Regions from separate parts of the Lysinibacillus sp. fkY74-1 genome, predicted to be linked through region 1. Evidence: riboswitches for the same ligand, from Rfam matches in the RefSeq annotation. Region 1 holds a riboswitch; the other holds the start of a gene.

What was found. Region 1 has a riboswitch for FMN ahead of ribE (riboflavin synthase). Riboswitches for the same ligand answer to the same signal wherever they lie in the genome.
Positions count from the first base shown of each region.
Region 2: it holds a riboswitch for FMN, as region 1 does, so the genes downstream of both, ACE1MS_RS05730 (ECF transporter S component) here and ribE (riboflavin synthase) in region 1, are expected to answer to the same signal.

Region 1 covers NZ_CP170173.1:1,504,855-1,515,003, reverse strand. The annotation lists gene ACE1MS_RS07130 (histidine phosphatase family protein) at 1-222, opposite strand, end outside; gene ACE1MS_RS07125 (GHKL domain-containing protein) at 708-2,015, shown strand; gene ACE1MS_RS07120 (spore germination protein) at 2,259-3,722, opposite strand; gene ribH (6,7-dimethyl-8-ribityllumazine synthase) at 3,873-4,340, opposite strand; partial or broken gene ribB (3,4-dihydroxy-2-butanone-4-phosphate synthase) at 4,367-4,975, opposite strand; gene ribE (riboflavin synthase) at 5,002-5,640, opposite strand; FMN riboswitch at 5,821-5,946, opposite strand; FMN riboswitch at 6,064-6,189, opposite strand; partial or broken gene ACE1MS_RS07100 (IS5/IS1182 family transposase) at 6,283-6,561, opposite strand; gene ACE1MS_RS07095 (ABC-F family ATP-binding cassette domain-containing protein) at 6,850-8,475, opposite strand; gene ACE1MS_RS07090 (YibE/F family protein) at 9,074-10,149, shown strand, end outside.
Region 2 covers NZ_CP170173.1:1,222,647-1,232,795, reverse strand. The annotation lists gene ACE1MS_RS05745 (hypothetical protein) at 38-235, opposite strand; gene glnA (type I glutamate--ammonia ligase) at 323-1,657, opposite strand; gene ACE1MS_RS05735 (sodium-dependent transporter) at 1,857-3,203, opposite strand; gene ACE1MS_RS05730 (ECF transporter S component) at 3,388-3,975, opposite strand; FMN riboswitch at 4,195-4,382, opposite strand; gene ACE1MS_RS05725 (RNA polymerase subunit sigma) at 4,536-5,819, opposite strand; gene sigX (RNA polymerase sigma factor SigX) at 5,816-6,349, opposite strand; gene ACE1MS_RS05715 (ATP-binding protein) at 6,429-8,204, opposite strand; gene ACE1MS_RS05710 (response regulator transcription factor) at 8,197-8,913, opposite strand; gene ccsB (c-type cytochrome biogenesis protein CcsB) at 9,029-10,149, opposite strand, start outside.

The sequences.
Region 1 (10,149 bases):
AGGCGCAAGGATGGGGATTTGCCAATAACGTAGCATCTGGCCATAATATACAGCCTCATGACGACCTTGTTCTGATAAATTTCTTTGATACTGACAACTTTGAAATAGAGCATTCGCTTGATCTACACCTACTGTTGCAGTCCCATGCCTTGCATATAAAATAAGTCCTCCTTCTTTTAATAATTGCAGGAGATCCTTTTCCAATTCTTTCATCCCCTTCATTTTATCACTTTATTCTTTGTAATGTATGTCTTACAAATAGAAAAAAGCTCCCTATTTTTTAGGAAACTTCTTTCTTTTACAGGGAAATAAAGTAACGCTGTCGATCTCCACTTCTGGCAGACGCTCTCAGCAGGAGTCGCATTCCCTCGTTCCAATTAATTTTTCGATAAAGTACTTTATCTACCAAAAATATGGAACAGATGATGTATGACAGGCAAGGGATTTTTTTATGCGACCTTTGTTTCAGGAATTTTATGAACTTTCCTTGAGTATAGGAACTGAGACATAAAATGTGCTATTTCACCTTTTTAGTTTACTTTCTTGTAAAGGATTATTAAACTAGTGTTTACGGTGTGTAATTTTAAAGTCATATTGATTTTGTGTTTTATTTTATGTAGGATAAACAAGCATTGTTTGGTTTACAAACAAAAAATAGAGTTAATTAATATTCTAGAATATTAATAGATGAGGAAGTCCCGAGTTATATGAAAAATCCAAAAATAAAGCTTATATTAATTCTATCAACAATTTTATTATGTTTGTTTACAAGTTTAAACATCATTACATCCTATGTAAAAATTAAAAAGACCGTTGAAGAATCAATTGCTAATCAAAGTCTAGAGGCTGCCACTACCATTGCATCTTCCATCGATACCATTGCCTATCAGCAATTTTTAGATAATCCGCACAAGAATGATTATTATTGGGAAGTAAGAAGTTACTTAAATGATGCAAGGGTAAAGCTAGGTGCATTATTTGTTTATACATTACAGGTGGATAACCCAAAAGTATCAAAAGCAATGGTAATGGGTATGCCGAGTGAACTAAAAAAAGGATTTGAAATAGGTGAGGTTTGTACTGTTCCTGCTCAACAAGTAGAAAAAGCCTATCATGGTGAAACCTATGTTACAGAGGTAATCCATGATTCAGTCCACGGTTCTTATTTATCTGTTGGTGCGCCCATTAAAGATGATACAGGCAAAATAATTGGTTATCTAGGTATTGATATAAGCGCAGATACTTTAAATGGTATTAAAGGAAAAGTCATTGAAGATAACCTATTTATTTTTATTTTCAATGGTGTCTTTATTTTAATTGTTGCTGGTTCTTTTTTATTTTTACAAAGATGGTACCAAAAAGAGGTAGCGAAGGAAGTAGGCGCTACAGAAGATACTTACCAAGCAGAAATCAAAACGTTGATTACCTCGGTGTCTTCGTTACGTCATGATTTCACGAACCATATTCAAGTTTTACATGGCCTTTTACAATTAGAAAAAACAGATCAAGCAAAACAATATTTAGCATCACTGTCTAAAGAAGTACAAGCGATTAAATCTTTAAAATTAAATATTGATCATCCAGGTTTATCCATATTATTACAAACAAAAAAGCTAACTGCACAGAATCATAATATTGATATGGATTTTACCATCTCTCAGGGCGACTTTAATAAAATTAAAACGACAGATTTAATCAAGATTCTATCGAACTTAATTGACAATGCGATTGATGCTGCCAATGAATTGCCTGAGGGGCAACGTAAAATTATGATTTGTTGTCAAGCAAATGAAACACAATATGAATTTAAAATTACGAATACAGGACCGAATATTGTAGATGAGAATCAAATCTTTAAACAAGGATTCTCTACGAAAAAGCATGAAAATGGTAAAATCCGAGGGCAAGGTTTATTTATCGTGAAAGAAATTGTCCATAAATATCATGGAGATATTTCAATTGAATCATCGAAACATCTTGAAACGACTGCCATCGTCCATATTCCGTTCAAATAGCTACAAAATGTAGAGACCATTAGACAAAGGCCATTGAGAAAATGATTCTCAATGGCCTTTGTTTTTTCTCATCCTCGTACGCATAGTAATAGAAGTACAGCACGGCATAACAACTTTTTCGGAAAGAGCAAGAGATGCGGCTAGACCCCTTCCGTAATGAAAACCAACGGCCTCATGTTATTTCCATGAAAAAGAAAGAAAAAAACCTTTTGAGCTTGTCTACAGCCAAATATTAGTCAACGGTCAGACACCCTGATTTTTTTTTGCCTTTTTAGTAGCTGTTCGTGTCCGATCTTGTGGTTTTAAGAATGGTGGTCGTAGACTATAGCTCTTTGGCGATAGACGTAGCAAGGACTTGCCGATATCCCCCTTATCGTAATCAGCACTAAAATTTATATAGGGCACACCTAAAACACGCATATTTGCTGCATAAAGGATAATAAAAAAGACTGAAATAAAAAATCCAAACAGACCCAAAAAAGCTGAAAATAAAATGATGATTAATCGGAAAATACTCATTGCTGTCACAAAGGCTTGATTGACTAGTGTAAATGCAGCAATACTTGAAATCGCAATGATAACAATCATCGAAGGGCTTGTCACACCAGCTTTAATCGCAGCATCTCCAATGATTAATCCTCCCACCACACTGATTGAACCACTAATCGCACTAGGCAAACGCAAATTGGCCTCGCGAAACATTTCAAACATAAAAAGCATCATCATTATTTCAAGTATTGTCGGAAATGGTAATCCGGTTCTTGACTCGACCACTGTCGCAAGAAGAAGATATGGAAGCTGTTCTTGATGATAGGTGGTTACGGCAAGCCAAAAACCAGGAAGTAACATACTGATCAGTATTCCAAATATTCGGAGCACCCGTTCCATTGAACTAACGATGATGGGATATTCATTGTCCTCAGATGTTTTAAAGAGCAGCATAATATTGGCCGGAATAATCATGGCATACGAAACGCCATCGATCATTATTAGTATTCGTCCTCTCATTAATGCCTGAAGAGCAAAATCTGGTCTTCCCGTATAATCATGTCTAGGGAGAACTTTAGCCGTTTGTTCAATTGCCTCCATCAGCAAATCGCCATTAACGACAATATCTGTATCAATTTTTTGTAATTGTAAACGGATTTGTTCTAGCATATTCAAATTCACAATGTCTTCCATATATAACACAGCTACCGTTGTTTTAGAGCGTTGACCAATCTCTAATGTTTCTACACTAAATGAATTTGTAGGTAAACGTTTTCGTAGTAAAGCTATATTAATAAATACATCTTCAATAAAATCATCTCTTGGCCCTTTCACAACTAATTCAAGCGTTGTTTCCCCAGGCTCACGATTAGGTCTATTTGAAATATCACTGGAATAAATCAAGTGATCTTCCTCAAAATATAATAAGACGTGGCCTTTATAGACTCTTGTAATAATATCCTCTTTCTTCATGACCTTTTGTAAATAAGGAACATGAAGATGCTGTTCAATTAGTTCTTCTAACGTTTCATCAGAACCACTATTAAATAAGGATTGGACACGTTCGACTACAACGGTTTGAAGAAGTTCTTCGTCTATCATGGCGTCACAGGTTATCATATGGACGGTATGTTGCTGAAATTTATACTGTTGGAATATCACATCAGCAGAGCGTTGAAATAGTGATTTCAACATTTTCAAATTCATCATTTGTTCCATTGAAATACTTCTCATCTCCTACTGAGCCTGCTCAAATTTAGTACATTTATGAAAACTTGGACGTTTAATAAATATACTTAGGCATATTTTTCCCATGGATATAAAAATTATTCAAGCAACCAGTACGGTGATAACCTATTCAGTATGTTCTTAGCCAATCATTTTTTGTAGATTCGCCATCTCAATTGCCGATATTGCCGAATCATACCCTTTATTACCTGATTTTGTCCCCGCACGTTCAATCGCCTGTTCAATATTTTCTGTTGTAACAATACCGAAAATAACTGGCACATTGGTCGTTAACGATACATTTGCTATACCTTTTGCCGACTCATTACATACATAATCATAATGTGTTGTAGAACCGCGAATAACCGTTCCTAAACCAATAATCGCATCATATTTTTTTGTCTCTGCTAATTGTTTCGCAATAAAAGGCACCTCAAAAGCTCCAGGCACCCATGCAACATCAATAGATGCTTCATCAACACCATGTCGCTTTAACCCATCCATTGCTCCATCTAATAATTTGCTTGTAATAAACTCATTGAATCGACCTACAACTACTGCAATTTTTAAATCCGTTCCTATTAATTGTGCTTCAAATGTTTGACCCATTTTTTATAACTCCTTTGTTAGTAGTTTGTTGTTAATGTTTGGCTACGATAAGCGGCTAACGCCTCAATGGAAATCATTTTTAAACCATGATGTGCTGCATACTTTGTCAGTTCTTCAAAGCGCATCATGTGACCATCGTCTCCCATGATTTCACAAATCACCCCAGCAGGAATACTATGACAAAGCTTAGCTAAATCAATGGTCGCCTCCGTATGGCCTCTTCGCTCTAAGACACCGTTATCCTTTGCGATTAATGGAAAAATATGTCCTGGCCGACGAAAATCAGTGTTTTTTGCTTGAGACTTCAGCATCTTTTGTATAGTGAAAGCCCGGTCAAAGGCACTAATCCCTGTTGTTGTGTCTATATGGTCGATACTTACGGTAAATGCTGTTTGATGGTTATCCGTATTATGCTGAACCATTGGGTGCAGTTCTAGCTTATGTGCTAGCTCCTGCGAAATCGGCGTACAAATTAAACCTCTCCCATAAGTCGCCATAAAGTTAATCGTTTCAGGAGTGATATATTCAGCAAGTGCAAGAAGATCCCCCTCATTTTCCCGATCTTCATCATCCACCACGACAATCACTTTCCCTTGTTTTAAATCCTCTATGGCATCTTCAATTGCATGTAGCACTCTTGTCATCTCCTTATTATGTGATCTTAAAAACCATGCCGTGCCAAATAATCTCTTGTTATCATAGACTTGTCTTGCCCGTTCTTCAATTGGTTTACAATATACTTACCTACTAAATCTGTTTCAATATTGACGAATGCGCCAATTTTTTTCATGCCTAAAATTGTTTCCTTGTAAGTATGAGGAATCAGTGAAATAGTGACATAATTCGATTCAACATGAAAGATTGTTAAGCTTGTGCCATCAATCGTTATGGAGCCCTTTGGAATACAGAAACTTGTTAGTTCCTCAGACAATTCGATATCAATATAGACCGCGTTAGCGACTGGACGCTTTCGTAAAATTTTCCCAACTGCATCAACATGGCCAGCAACAAAATGACCACCAAATCGCCCGTTCGCAGGCATAGCACGCTCCAAATTAACCGGATCGCCTACTGCAAGCTGATGTAAATTTGTAGCTTTGACGGTTTCAGGCATGACATCCATCGTCAGCTCTTGATTCGTAAAATGGGTCACCGTTAAACAAACTCCATTGACGGCTATACTGTCCCCTAGCCTTACATCTTCTGTAACTTTTGAAGAGTGAACAGTGATTTTCATACTGTTCTTATTGCTTTGCAAGGCTTTAATAGTGCCAATATCCTCTACAATACCTGTAAACATTTCTTCACCTGCTTTCACTCATTTACGTAGCTTTTATCCGTCACTCTTTCTTTTCTATCCGTCTCCCTTCTGAAGCTTCTATAAAAAGAAAAACCCCTTTCACAAAGGGGTTTTGGGAGTATAAGACATCAATAAATAAGCCTACTTGGATATACATTTTTTCCATAGACTAGTATCTTATTTGTTCTTCTCCCATCCAGACTATCACTGTCGGTTTTGGATTTGCACCAAATCAGCTTGCGCTCACGGACTTTGAATAACTTCATCACCGCCGATTGGGAATTTCACCCTACCCCGAAGAACATCTTCTATTCAATTGATTGGCTAAATAAAAAACTTCCCTACAAGTTTGCGGGAAGTAGTGTAATAAATGCATAATCAAATAGACCTTTTAAATTACATTGAATTTAAAAAGCTCGCACTTATACCCTTCTCCCATCCAGACTGTTACTGTCGGTTTTGGATTTGCACCAAATCAGCTTGCGCTCACGGACTTTGAATGACTTCATCACCGCCGATTGGGAATTTCACCCTACCCCGAAGGATCATTTTATTTAGCTAGTTCTTACGATAACACTATTTAATTATATTATCTATACTTCTGTCTGTATTTTTTAAAAAAGGTGCCACCCCTTACTATAGCTCCACATACGACGCCCAAATATGACGTTGAATGAGTTTTTGATGATGCTTACTTTCTGTACATTAGGAAAGGCTTGGACACTTCGCACAAATCAAAGGATTCGATTTATATTGGCGATATCCTTCCTTCGTCGTTGTCGCATACTTCAATATCTGCCCTTGTTTCAAAGGTAACAATAATAATGCCCGTCATATATACTCATGCTTTCGGAAGAATCCATCTTTCATTTTAGGACGTGTATATGGAAGAACAGGCAACATTTGATTCTCTAACAAATAAATATATAGTCTACATGGAGAATTTACTTTTCAATACCCTATGTAGAAGTTGATGGGAACGAAGGGCGGCGACTCCTGCGGGAAAAGCGGGAAAGTCGAGATCCTGGACTGAGCGAAGCGAGGGAAGCAGCTCGACCCCGCCCGCGGAAAGCGTCCGCCTGTAGTGAAAATCAACGGCTTTACTTTATTTTATTGTAAAAGAAAAAAGACTGTAGTCAAACTCTCAAATTTTTTGAGTTTGTCTACAGTCTGAGCCACCTCTTACTATAGAGGTGGCTTCTTAGTCCTTTAATGACTTAACTTTTGAACATAATCATTATAATTTCCTGAAAAGGCGGTCACACCAGTTGGAGATAATGCTAGTAATTTATTTGCTAGCTTATTAAGAAAATAACGATCATGAGAAATGCATAATAATGTGCCATCAAATTGCAAAAGCGCCTTCTCCAATACTTCCTTGCTAAATAAATCAAGATGATTGGTCGGTTCGTCCATTATAAGTACATTTGCTTTTTGCAAAATTAGCTTTGCTAAGGCTACACGCGCTTTTTCTCCACCGCTAAGGGAGGCTATCTTTTTAAAGACATCTTCTCCCGTAAATAAAAAATTACCAAGCACTGTCCGTATTCTTGCCTCTTCCATCGAAGGGAAGGTACCCCATACCTCTTGTAATATTGTATGATTAGGATGTAATGACTCTTGCTCCTGATCATAATAACCTATTGTCACACCATTTCCCCATGCAATAACGCCACGATCCGGAGTTAATTCATGTAACAATGCCTTCAATAACGTTGATTTTCCAACACCATTTGGGCCTATTAATGCGACCCGTTCGCCTCTATATAATGAAAATTCAATATCTTCCATTAATATTTTTCTGCCCGCATGTAACTGATAGGAGAGTGCTAGGTCCTTTACCTTCAGTACTTCTTTATGTGAATTCTTATCAGTAGCAAATGTCATTTGTGCATGTTTTTGATTCTTGTGCGGCTTTTCAAGACGTTCTATCCGTTCAAGCTGTTTCCTTTTGTTCTTGGCACTTTTTGAGGAAGTAGCCATAGCAATATTCCGTTGAATATAATCCTCCATTTTTGTGATTTGCTGCTGCTGCATCGTATATTTCTTCTCCAGCAGTTCACGATCTTTAGTCTTGCTTTCCACATACTTAGAATAGTTACCGCTGTATTTTGTTCCATGAGTACGTTCAATCTCATAAATCTCATGGACAAGGGCATCTAAAAAGTAACGATCATGTGAAATAACAAGAATGGCCCCTTGATAGCCACGTAAATAACTTTCCAGCCAATTTAAAGTCGCAAAATCCAAATGGTTGGTCGGTTCATCTAACAGTAACAAATCCGGCTGCGTTAATAAAATTTTAGCAAGTGCCAGTCTAGTTTTCTGACCACCACTTAATGATTCGATAAGTGTGTCTGTCGGTGTACTACTAAAGCCCATCCCATTTAACATACTATTTATTTTTGCCTCGATGTCATAGCCTCCCTGTTGTGAAAACCAATCGGATTTGCTAGCATATCTCTGCATCACTTGTTCCAGCTTTTCAGGGGCATTTAGATAAGAAGACTCACTCATCTGCATTTCCAACTCTCGAAGTTCCTTTTCAACCTCTAGAAGCTCCGTAAATGCCCCAAGCATTTCAGTCCAAATCGTATGGTCTGGCTGCAATCCACTATCCTGTTGCAAATAACCTAGTTTAATTCCTTTCCCCCTATAAATATCGCCTTCATCATAAGGAATATCCCCTACAATCATCTTTAGTAGCGTGGATTTTCCAGCTCCATTTACACCTATAAGTCCAATCCGATCGCCACGTTCCATTTTCATCGTTATGTTAGAAAGAATGGGCTCTCCCAAGTAGCTCTTACTAATTCCATTTAATTGAAGTATCATTTTTTCCATCTCCTTATTTATTTTATCCATTACTAATAAGCTAATCGCTCAAGAAATAAATGGACATATAAGGTTACACATCACTTTTCACTCCTTTCAAACACAAAAAAGGTGCCGTCATAAAACGGCACCTTCCACCCCTCCTATGAACAAGAGGGCATGTTAAATTTTACTATTAAACAAAAAAACGCCGTTAAGAACCGGCGTTTTTGTATCTATACATCTCATTTGATTGGATACTATCAGTTTTAAAGAAGGCTAGAAGCAACCGGAACCTGCATCGATATGAAATTTGCTTAAAAAAGGGCATACTTCTCCCTTTGCCAGCAAACCTCCACAAAGATTGTAAGATTTCACCACTATTTCAGTTAAACCTTTTGCACAAACAGTTCCCATTACTTCGTCCTCCCTTCGATTTTATAGTATCCACTAATCTACCATAAATCTTTCTAGATTACAAATGTCCTCTCACGTTCTTATTCTTATATGCCTTGGAATATGGCACGCCTATCGTTACACTTAATAATATATCGGAACTTACTATTGTTAAAATCGTTCCTGTACAAGTGACTATTCAGTCCACTAGGAGGTCATTCCCTTGCAATTTTTAAGAAACTTAACAATTAAACAACGTATTTTCTCTGCCCTATTAATACTCGGCTGCGGAATATCGATCTTTTTCGTTCATCATAATGAACAGTTTTATGATCGACCGATTGCTGAAATATTGAATGTCAAAGTGGTAGAATCAAAGCCTCTAACAGACATGTACGACAATGACGATACTTTGTATACGCAGCAAATTAAGGCTGTACTTAAAAATGGGCAGCACAAAGGACAAATAATTGATTTGATGAATGACTACTCTTCGTCTGGAGCCTTTGATCAAGAATACTTTGAAGGCAATGAAATTTTTGTCGCAATAGATGCACATTCGACACAGTCAGATTTAACGGGGACCATTCTCGATTTGAAACGAGATCAAACAATCATGATTATCACTTGGACTTTTATCTTTGCGCTACTCATCATCGGAAAAAGACAAGGTTTATTTGCCATTATTAGCTTAGTCGTAAATGCCAGTATTTTAACATTTGCATTAGACCTTTACGTAAAGCATGGCAGCCTCAATTTATTATTCATCAGTGGTGTGTGTGTCCTATTATTTACTGTTATTTCATTGTTACTGATTAGTGGATTGAATACGAAAACATATGCAGCCATTGTAGCTACTCTTTTAGGGACAATCATAGCCCTTAGTATTAGCTCTGCTGTGATGTGGTTGACGGGAGAAAGCGGCCTACGCTATGAGGAAATGCAATTTTTAACACGTCCCTACCGAACTGTTTTTATGGCTGGTTTATTCATTGGTTCACTTGGGGCTGTTATGGATGTCGCGATTACTATGTCCTCTTCTATTTACGCCCTATATGAACAAGACTCTCGTATTTCTTTACAAGCTTTAAAGGCATCTGGTCAGGAGATTGGAAAAGACATTATGGGTACCATTACAAGCATTCTATTCTTCGCGTATATTTGTGGCTCCATACCAATGGTCATCCTCTATTTGAAAAATTCATCTACATTAGGACTCACTCTATCCTTGAATCTTTCATTAGAGCTAGCTCGTGCCCTTGCAGGGGGTATTGGAGTAGTCCTGACAATACCTATCAG
Region 2 (10,149 bases), 280 kb from region 1:
CACGCCTCTCGACATGACCGATTTTTTTCATATAAAATTATTGGCTGTTCTCTTCTTGATGCTGATAAATAATTAAGGCAGAATGGATGACCGTCTGTTCGCCGATATAGAGGGTATTGTACTTGATATCAAGTATGAAAAAGTAACTCAAATCTAATAAAGCCCGATTAATATCATGTTCAAATTGCACAATATCGTTGTTTTGGATTGTCACAACTTGAGTCGTTTGTGTCATTGCCCACACCCCTTTTCTTTCATGATAGTTCAAAAGGGTATCAAAGTCAGTAAAAAAATATTGGAGCAAAATAAGCTCCAATATTTTTTAGTACATCGTTAAATATTCCTCACGCTCCCAGTTATGGACCCGTGTACGGTATTTATCCCATTCTATTTCTTTGGCTCTATTAAACTTTTCATAAATATGATCACCTAGAGCTTCTCGTACAACTGCATCCATTTCTAATTCAATTAATGCGTGTTCCAATGAAGATGGTAGACTATCAATACCATTTAATTCACGCTCTGGACCTGTCATTTTATAAATATTTCGATCTACCGCTGCTGGAGGCGTTAAATCTTTCCGTATGCCGTCAAGTCCAGATGCTAAGATTACAGCCATTGCTAAATAAGGATTTGCTGCAGGATCAACTGAACGTAACTCAATACGTGTTGATAATCCTCGAGCTGCTGGAATACGAATAAGTGGCGAACGGTTTTGAGCAGACCATGCAACATAGCATGGGGCCTCATAGCCTGGAACTAATCGTTTATAAGAATTAACCAGTGGATTCGTGATAGCAGTAAAGCCATGTACATGCTGGATAATACCTGCCATAAAGCTACGAGCTGTTGCGCTTAATTGAAGTTCTGCGTGTTCGTCATAGAAGGCATTTTTATCCCCTTCAAATAACGATAGGTTAAAATGCATGCCAGAGCCGTTAACTCCAAATAGTGGCTTAGGCATAAATGTTGCATGTAGCCCATGCTGTGCAGCAATCGTTTTTACGACTAATTTAAATGTTTGAATATTATCGCATGCTTCGATGGCGCTAGCATATTTAAAGTCAATTTCATGCTGTCCAGGTGCAACTTCATGGTGAGAAGCTTCAATTTCAAAGCCCATCCCCTCCAGTTCTAAAACAATATCACGGCGACAATTCTCCCCTAAATCTGTCGGAGCTAAGTCAAAATATCCTCCGCTGTCATTTAGTTCAAGTGTCGGATGCCCTTTTTCATCCAGCTTGAAAAGGAAAAATTCTGGCTCTGGTCCCAAGTTAAAAGAAGTGAAGCCTAACTCCTCCATTTCCTTTAAAACGCGCTTCAAATTAGATCGTGGATCCCCTTCAAAAGGTGTTCCATCTGGTCTTGCAATATCGCAAATAAAGCGTGCCACCTTACCTTTTTCAGCTGTCCAAGGAAAAATTACAAATGTATTAAAGTCTGGTCTTAAATACATATCTGATTCCTCTATACGTACAAAACCTTCAATCGAAGAACCATCAAACATGACTTTATTGTCTAATGCCTTTTCTAATTGGCTCACAGGTATCTCTACATTTTTAATCGTACCTAATATATCAGTAAATTGTAGGCGAATAAACTTCACATTTTCTTCCTTCACTCGGCGTATAATACCTTCTTTTGTATAATGTTTCATTTTCCACCACTCCAATGTAAATTTAATTAACACAACTTTTTTATGACTGTTTTAAAAATACATCATTTTTTAAAATTTAGCAACATTCATGTAAGGTTTTATAACATCGTTTTTTTAGAATATATTCATCTTGATTTTCGATACATAAAAAAGGCGTACCCATTTACTAAATGGATACACCTAATTTATATTTTATTTTTTAATATTGTAAAAGCATATTAACGAACACTACCAGAATGACAACAGGTACTATAATCAACATTAACAATCTGTAGGCTGAATAATATCCCTGTCCCATATGACTTCCCATTAACAGTTCTCTTCTTACAAATTCCTTATCCACTACATAGGCAATAAAAATAGCAATAAACAAGTTCCCCAATGGTAGCATTAAGTTAGATACTAAAAAGTCAGTTGCATCAAATATGTTCTTTCCAAAAACCGATACATCAGCTAACAAGCTAGAGGAAAGGGATGCTGGAATGGCTGCGAGAAATACGACTACACCAAGACATGAAGTCCATACAAGACGTGTTTTTTGACTATTTTCCATCAATGCCGCTACAATAATCTCGTATAAACTAAACGAAGACGTTAATGTGGCAAATAAGAACAATAATAAAAACATCGCTAAAAATACTTCCCCAAACGGCATCTGGCTAAATGCTGTTGGTAGCACCATAAATAATAAGCCCGGCCCAGCTGCCGGCTCTAAATCAAAAGCAAAAACAACCGGGAAAATGGCTAGTCCGGCTAAAAATGAAACCAGTACCGTCAGCATAACTACGGAGCCTGCCGAATTCGGAAGACTTACATCTTTTTTGAGGTAGGAACTGTATGTAACAAGACAAGAAAATCCTACTGCTAATCCAAAAAATGATTGCCCCAAAGCTTCTAATATAGATTTCCCTGTAATATTCGAGAAATCAGGCCATAAAAAGAATTTTATCCCTTCCATGGCGCCATCTAATGTGACAGCACGTATCACAAGGACAATGAACATAATAAAGAGCAATGGCATCATCCATTTATTTGCCTTTTCAATACCATTTTGGACTCCTAATGAAATAACAAGTACATTTGCTAATGTAAACAAAGCTAAACCTACAAGCGTAATCCAAGGTGTACCAATTATTTTTCCAAATAGCTCTGCAGGATCAATAGCTGGGTCAATGACAGCACCTGTTAATCCTAGCCCACTATAAATAAAAATCCAGCCCCCGACAACGCTATAAAATGTTAGTAATAAAAAACATCCGAGAACACCCATTCGGCCAATCCATGCCCACCCCTGCTTTGTAGGAGCAATTTTTTTATAGGCAGTGATTGCCTCAGACTGCGTACCTCGCCCTAATATATATTCAGATAATAGCATCGGGAGCCCAATTAATAATGTAAATAGCACAAATATTAAGAAAAACGCGCCTCCACCACTTTGCCCAGTTACATACGGGAGCTTCCAAATCGCTCCTAGTCCAATTGCAGCACCCGCTGATGCTAAAATAAATCCTAACTTACTAGACCACTGTCCTTTTTTTCCACTCATCTCTTCAAACTCCTCAAACATTCTAAACTCATCTCTAATTCTACATGAAAATAGAGTTCTCGACTAGGTATTACTAAAAAAGAACTAGTGATATCTCGACAACCTATTACCTTTTTCTATTTTCCTTCCACCATTTCATCTCATAAAAAAAACCTCGAGTTCTTCACTCAAGGTTTAGTACAATTTATTTTGTTATATACATAGAACGCTGGCGGTCAATCCATTTACGCATTGTTGTAAATAATAACGCCATAATACCCGTTAATAAAATTCCTTTGACAATATTAAATGGTAAAATACCAGCGACAATCATTTTATATAATGAATCACCTACAACAGGCTCCATACCTAAAAAGTAAGTGTACATTGGTAAAAATACAGCATAGTTTAAAATACTCATTCCTACTGCCATCACAACTGTTCCCGTTGCTAAACCTCCAACAAGACCAGCAATTGTTTTAAAGCGATTAAAAATAAAGCTTACTGGCAATATAAATAAAATACCTGTTACAAAATTAGCCATATGCCCTACGGGAACGCCTGTTGGAGTGCCTGAGAAAATCCAATCCAACACATTTTTAAACAACTCTACTAAAATACCAGCTACAGGTCCCATCGTGATTGCTGCAAGTAAGGCAGGCATATCACTGAAATCCACTTCTAAAAATGCTGGGAATGGTGGAATTGGGAAATTAAAAAGCATTAATAAAAACGAAATACTGCTCAGCATGCCAATCGTAATAAACGATTGAAGTTTGACATTTTTCTTCATAGAAAGCTCTCTCCTCTTTGCTGATTCAATCTCGCAAGAAGAAAGGTGACGATCTTTCAATTGTTTCATGAAAAAACCCTTATGCGTTTAATAAAGCATAAGGGAGAAAGGCATAACGAATAAACGTCCTCATCAACTAATTTTTGAGCACCGTTAAATAAGCCATACAAAAAAGCGCTCGGTCATAGTTTATTTCATGACAATGAATGACGATCGTACCTTCATCTTCTCCCATCCAGACTTTAACTGTCGGCCTTGGAATTCCACCAAGTCAGCCATGCGAAAATTCGCACAGGTCGCGGGCTGAAGAGTTAAAAATAAATCAATCGAGCTAATGAATAAATTCACTAGCGATTTACCACTCTATTACCGCCGGTCGGGATTTTCACCCTGCCCCGAAGATGAATCATATTATTTTATACTACAGCTTTACTATAATGAATTATGAAGTAAAAGTAAATAGTTCTGCTCAAAAAAATCCGATTAAATTGCTATGTTTTATAAACAGTAAAGGCATTCCCGCTATATGGGAATGCCTCTCTTTTTTATTCTTCCTTCGACTATGGTAAAAATTGTTTATTTGGTCCCACTGGCTTTGGTAAATAACCCTTCAAATCAAACCCTTCCCAGCTTTCTTGCACAACATTATCTAAAAGTAGCTGCTGATTAAAGCTAGCAGCAGTCAACATCATGGCCTCAATTAATTGAGTTGCTCGTATTGGTTCCATAGATGTTAAATCAAGCGGAATATCAAAGGTAACAACTACACCTTCCTCTTGTTCTTTGACTGTGTATGTCACATTTTCAGGCACAACGGATGTATAGACATCATCATTTTTATTTTTCATCTGTGTAAGTGCTTCTGTAACTGTCTCAAAAGTTTGACGGAAATCTGGTGATAAATATTCTGCACCATTAGTATCTTGGTACAAGTAATAATTATAACGCTTGGCATTAGTTAAAGACATCGCTTGATTTGGCTCACCTTCTTGAGAAAACTCATAGGGTGTTCCATCTTCATTTTGTATTTCTACTTCGGAATATTCAGAGTCCGAGAAGGTATCTTCCATTGTGCCTTTGTATTCATTAACTGTAGCAGAGGCAACATCATAGTCATTTTCCTTTGGCAAGACATGGATGAGCTTATCATCCTTCTCCTTCAGCTCACCTTTATAAGGATGATACTCTGTAAACCCTTTAGCCTCCTCGTCAATTTGCGGAGCATACTTTTCATACATCCGTAAGGTAGAAGGCTTCTCTCCTCCAAAATCAGTAGCCACACGTTCATTTGGGATAACATACGTCATAGGAACACTTTCCGCATCGCGTCCTGCCAAACCAATACGGAAAACGACAGCATCCTTTACATCCTCCTCGTAGACAGAGGTACGTAAAGATAAAATGCGCTCATGCTCCGCGACAATACTTTTGGAATCCAGCATTTCATCCTGCGTTGCCGCTTCCTTTGCCGCTGAATCATCTTGCATCGTAGAATACTGAGCTGTTTCAGGCATACTCGCTTGATCTTTTTGTTCACCTTGATTATTCTTCCATACTGTGCCAACGAGTATTGTTAGCACAAAGACTGCGGCTACACTCATAAAAATCTGCATATTACGTACCTTCGATTTTGTCGCAGGCTTTTTAATGATAGGATCTTCCTGTTGAGATGGTTCATCTTCTATAGGTTCTTGCATAGCTTCTTGAAGGTGGATATTATCTTGCAAGCGAGCATCTGCCATTAACCGATTTAATATATCTTCTTTCGAACGGTGGTCAGAAAGCTTAGGGGCATTGTTCAGTACATGTTCAAGCTGCTCATCATCAAATGGCTTATGTGTCATTGCCGTTTCGCCTCCTGTTCTCTGATCGGCTGTAGCTGTTGCCTTAAAAATTTAATGGCTCGATGCTGGGTTGTTTTTACCTTTGCTTCTGTCCAATCAAGTATTTGCGCCGTTTCTGCTATCGATAAATCCTGGAAATAACGCATAATAATGACCATTTTTTGGTCGCCAGTACAGTTTTCTAATACTGACGCTACTTGCATAAATTCATCACTGGCCTGTAGCATTTCCTCCGGTGATGGTGTGTTTGAATGGAGCTGTTCCGTTTCCCAGTCAAAGAAATCAAGCGAATGCTTCTGACGAACAGCTTGCTTTCTAAAATGATCAATCGCAACATTTTTGGCTATTGCAAAAAGCCATGTTTTCTCACTACTATTGCCTGCAAATTGATCATATGAGCGCAATACTCTTACATAAACCTCATGCGCTAAATCCTCAGCAAGTGTACGGTTTTTTACTAGATAGATTAGAAACTGGAACACGTCTTGATGATAGGCATCGTAAAGTCGATGGAACACGGAGTCATTCAATGCACTCCACCCCCGTTCTATATTATTTGTCGTCTTACTTTCGCAGAAGTTACAGCCAACTAATAACAAAACCCTGTTATTAATCGAACGGTAAATAAAATGTGAAGGTTGTACCTTCCTTAAGCACACTATCTACCATAATATTTCCTGAGTGTGCCTTTACAATATTTCGTGCAATGGCTAAGCCAAGTCCCGTACCACCCTTAGATCGAGTACGTGCCTTATCCGCTTTATAAAAGCGTTCAAAGACATAAGGTAAATCATCTTGAGGAATACCATGTCCTGTATCTTGAACAGAAATTTTAGCAAATGTTGGCTCCTTTTCTACTTTTACCGTGACAGACCCCTCATCTGTATGTCTTAATGCATTGTCGACTAAATTCGTGAGTACTTGCTCGATACGATCCTCATCTATATTAATCATAGCGTCGTCATTAAATTCACTATCGAATAGTAGATGAACATGCTTCTCTTTTGCCACCTGTGCAAATTTTTGAGTAATACGTTCAAATGTAGAATTAATCGGTAATTCATCTTTATAGAGCGTCATATGCCCCGATTCCATGCGTGCTAAATCTAATAAATCAGTGACAAGGCGACCCATTCGTTTGGATTCATCATAAATAATTTTTGTAATTTCATTACGTTCTTCCTGATCTTGAATAAAATCATCATCCATCAATGCTTCAGAATAACCTTGAAGCATGGCGATAGGAGTACGCAATTCATGAGAGACGTTCGCAATAAAATCAGATCTAAGTTTTTCTAGGCGATGTTGTTCTGTCATATCACGAATAACCGCGACTGCCCCTCGAATGATTTCTCCACTATAAAGAGGGCTAATTGTAAAAGTATAATAATTTCCATCCATTTCAATTTCCTCTTCTAGCTTATCCTCAAACATGAGTACATGGTCCAGCATATGATAAAGCTCTGGCGGTATTGGTTTAGCACTTTGTGAGCCTTTATTTACAAACCATTTTTGCATTAGACGTTCTGCTGGTGGATTACTTAATAATATTGTACGGTCACGATTAAACGTAATCACTGCATCTGTCATGGATGTCAAAATATTTGATAGCTGTTCATTTTCTTGATTGATAACCTCTAAATTATGCTTTAATTGACGACCCATTTGGTTGAAGGCAACTGCCAGCTGTCCAATTTCATCATTTTGAGTGGTAGGCATTTTTGCTTCAAAATTCCCCTTTGCAATTTCAAATGCCAGTTCACGCATTTTTCTAAGTGGTGAAGTTATACGAGAAGACAAGAAGAACGCAAAAAATGTCGTCAAGACAAATGCTATGAAAGCTGCCAAAAAGACAATTTTCGTCGTTTCCTTGGACGTTTTATGTAGAGCATCGGGGCTCTGATAGATGAAAACTGCTCCATGTACAGCATTTTCTACATTCAAGGGGAAGCCTAGCACTACATAAGATTCCATTTTCTCTGGATCTGTAGAGGAGGGCATCATCATTTCTTTAATAATGGGTTCGTCTGATTGAAAGACTTCACGGAAAGATTTATTCGCCAAAATGGTATCTTGAATTTTCTTTTTATTGACACCCTCTTGCATGGCAAAGGATACCTCTACATGGCTAATTGCAATTAGTGCATTGGTGCCTTTAGGTAAAATATCTTTTAATAGTTCTGAAGTCGATTCAGCTGTTTCATTGTCATCCACTATACTTGCCACAGTGGCAGCCGTTTGACGTAAAGATATTTCTGCTTGCTGCATGTGGTAGTTTTGAAGAAATTCAAGCATTAATACCGTGAAAACAAATAATACAAATGAAACGAGAAGCAATATGGTTACCCATAGCTTCCCGACAACACTATTCCATATTCTATTCATTGACAACCTCAAATTTGTAACCAACGCCCCAAACTGTCACAATCATTTTAGCAGCGTTTTCAGAAACACGGTTGAGCTTTTCGCGTAAACGTTTTACGTGTGTGTCAACTGTACGTAAATCACCAAAGAAATCATAATGCCAAACTTCTTTTAGTAGTTGTTCACGGTCAAATACTTTGTCTGGCGATTTCGCTAAGAAGTAAAGTAATTCATACTCTTTTGGTGTTAAATTAACCTCAATGCCCTCAGCCGTTACACGGTGTGCATCATGATCGATCATCAAATGCTGGAACACCACTAAATCTTTTGAAGAGGATGCATTTGTCGTAGGTGAGAATGCCTGTGAACGACGTAAAATAGCCTTCACACGTAACACAACCTCACGAGGACTAAATGGTTTTACAATATAATCATCTGCTCCTAGTTCGAAGCCTTGAACACGATTAGCTTCCTCACCTTTAGCAGTTAATAAAATAATAGGTGTTGCTGCTCGTTCACGAATTTCTGCACACACTTCTAGCCCATCTTTTTCAGGCATCATAATATCAAGTAAAATACAGTGATATTCTTTTTCTAAAGATTTTTCGATCGCTTGTTCACCATTTTCTGCCTCGTCAACAAGGTAACCTTCTCGCTCCAGATACATTTTTAATAAGCGGCGAATACGATCCTCGTCATCTACTACTAATACTGAAATATTTTCTGACACTTTCACGATCCCTCTCTTCCAATCTTTCTCTAACTTCTATTGTACATGGTGTGACACATATTGAAAAGAAAAGAAAGCCTCTTCGCTACAGCGAAAAGGCTTGTTGTTTCACAGGTTATGCGTAGGAGTGTAAACCTGCAAGAATTAAGTTAACAGCAATTAAGTTAAATAAAATAATGCCGAAACCAATTAATGCTAACCAAGCAGATTTTTGACCTTCCCAGCCTTTTGATAAACGTAAATGTAGGAATGCCGCATAGAATAACCATGTAATAAGAGCCCATACTTCCTTAGGATCCCAACCCCAGAAGCGACTCCAAGCAATTTGCGCCCAAATCATCGCAAAGATTAAAGCGCCTAGGGTGAATACAGGGAAACCAATTAGCACTGAACGATAACCAATTTCATCAAGTAATTGTAAGTTAACACGCTTCACAAGTGGTTGGAAAATAGCACTTATTCGACGACGTGCAATTAAGCGAATTAATAAATAAAATACTGACCCTACTAATAATGACCAGAAGACAGTTGTTAATTTCTTCGCATTAATTAATGCTGGCATTTCTACGATTGGTGACATGCCATGCTCTTCAACCACCTCATACTCATTCATACCGAATACAGGTGGTAAATTGTAAATAATTTTACGCGTAGTTCCTTCTTTATCCACATAATTGTAGCTAGATTCATAATCCATTGCACTGAATGTAGATGTCACAGCGACAAACCCAACAACTACTACAAGACAGTACATAACGGCTTCTAACCAAAATCGCTGTTTAGAAGGCTTCGTTAAATCTACAACCTTTAATAAGTAAATAAGTCCAGCCACAGCACTGATCGCTAAAATAGATTGCCCTAATGCCGCTGTAATTACGTGAATTGTTAACCAATGGCTTTGTAATGAGGGCACTAATGGACTTACTTCTTTCGGGAACATCGAAGCATAAGCGATAATTAAAAGTGCTACTGGTAATGCTACTAATCCAAGTGCAGATAAACGATAAATAAAGTAAATTAAAATAAACGCACCAACAATGAACATACCAAAGGCAGTTGTAAATTCAAACATATTACTTACTGGCGCATGTCCAGTATAAATCCATCGTGTAATAAAGTAGGCAAGCTGTGATACAAATCCAATAATTGTTACCACAATGGCAAGCTTACCCCATTTACCCGTGTTTTTACCCGTAGCATTCCCTTGCTTAATGGAACCACCAAATAATAACGTCG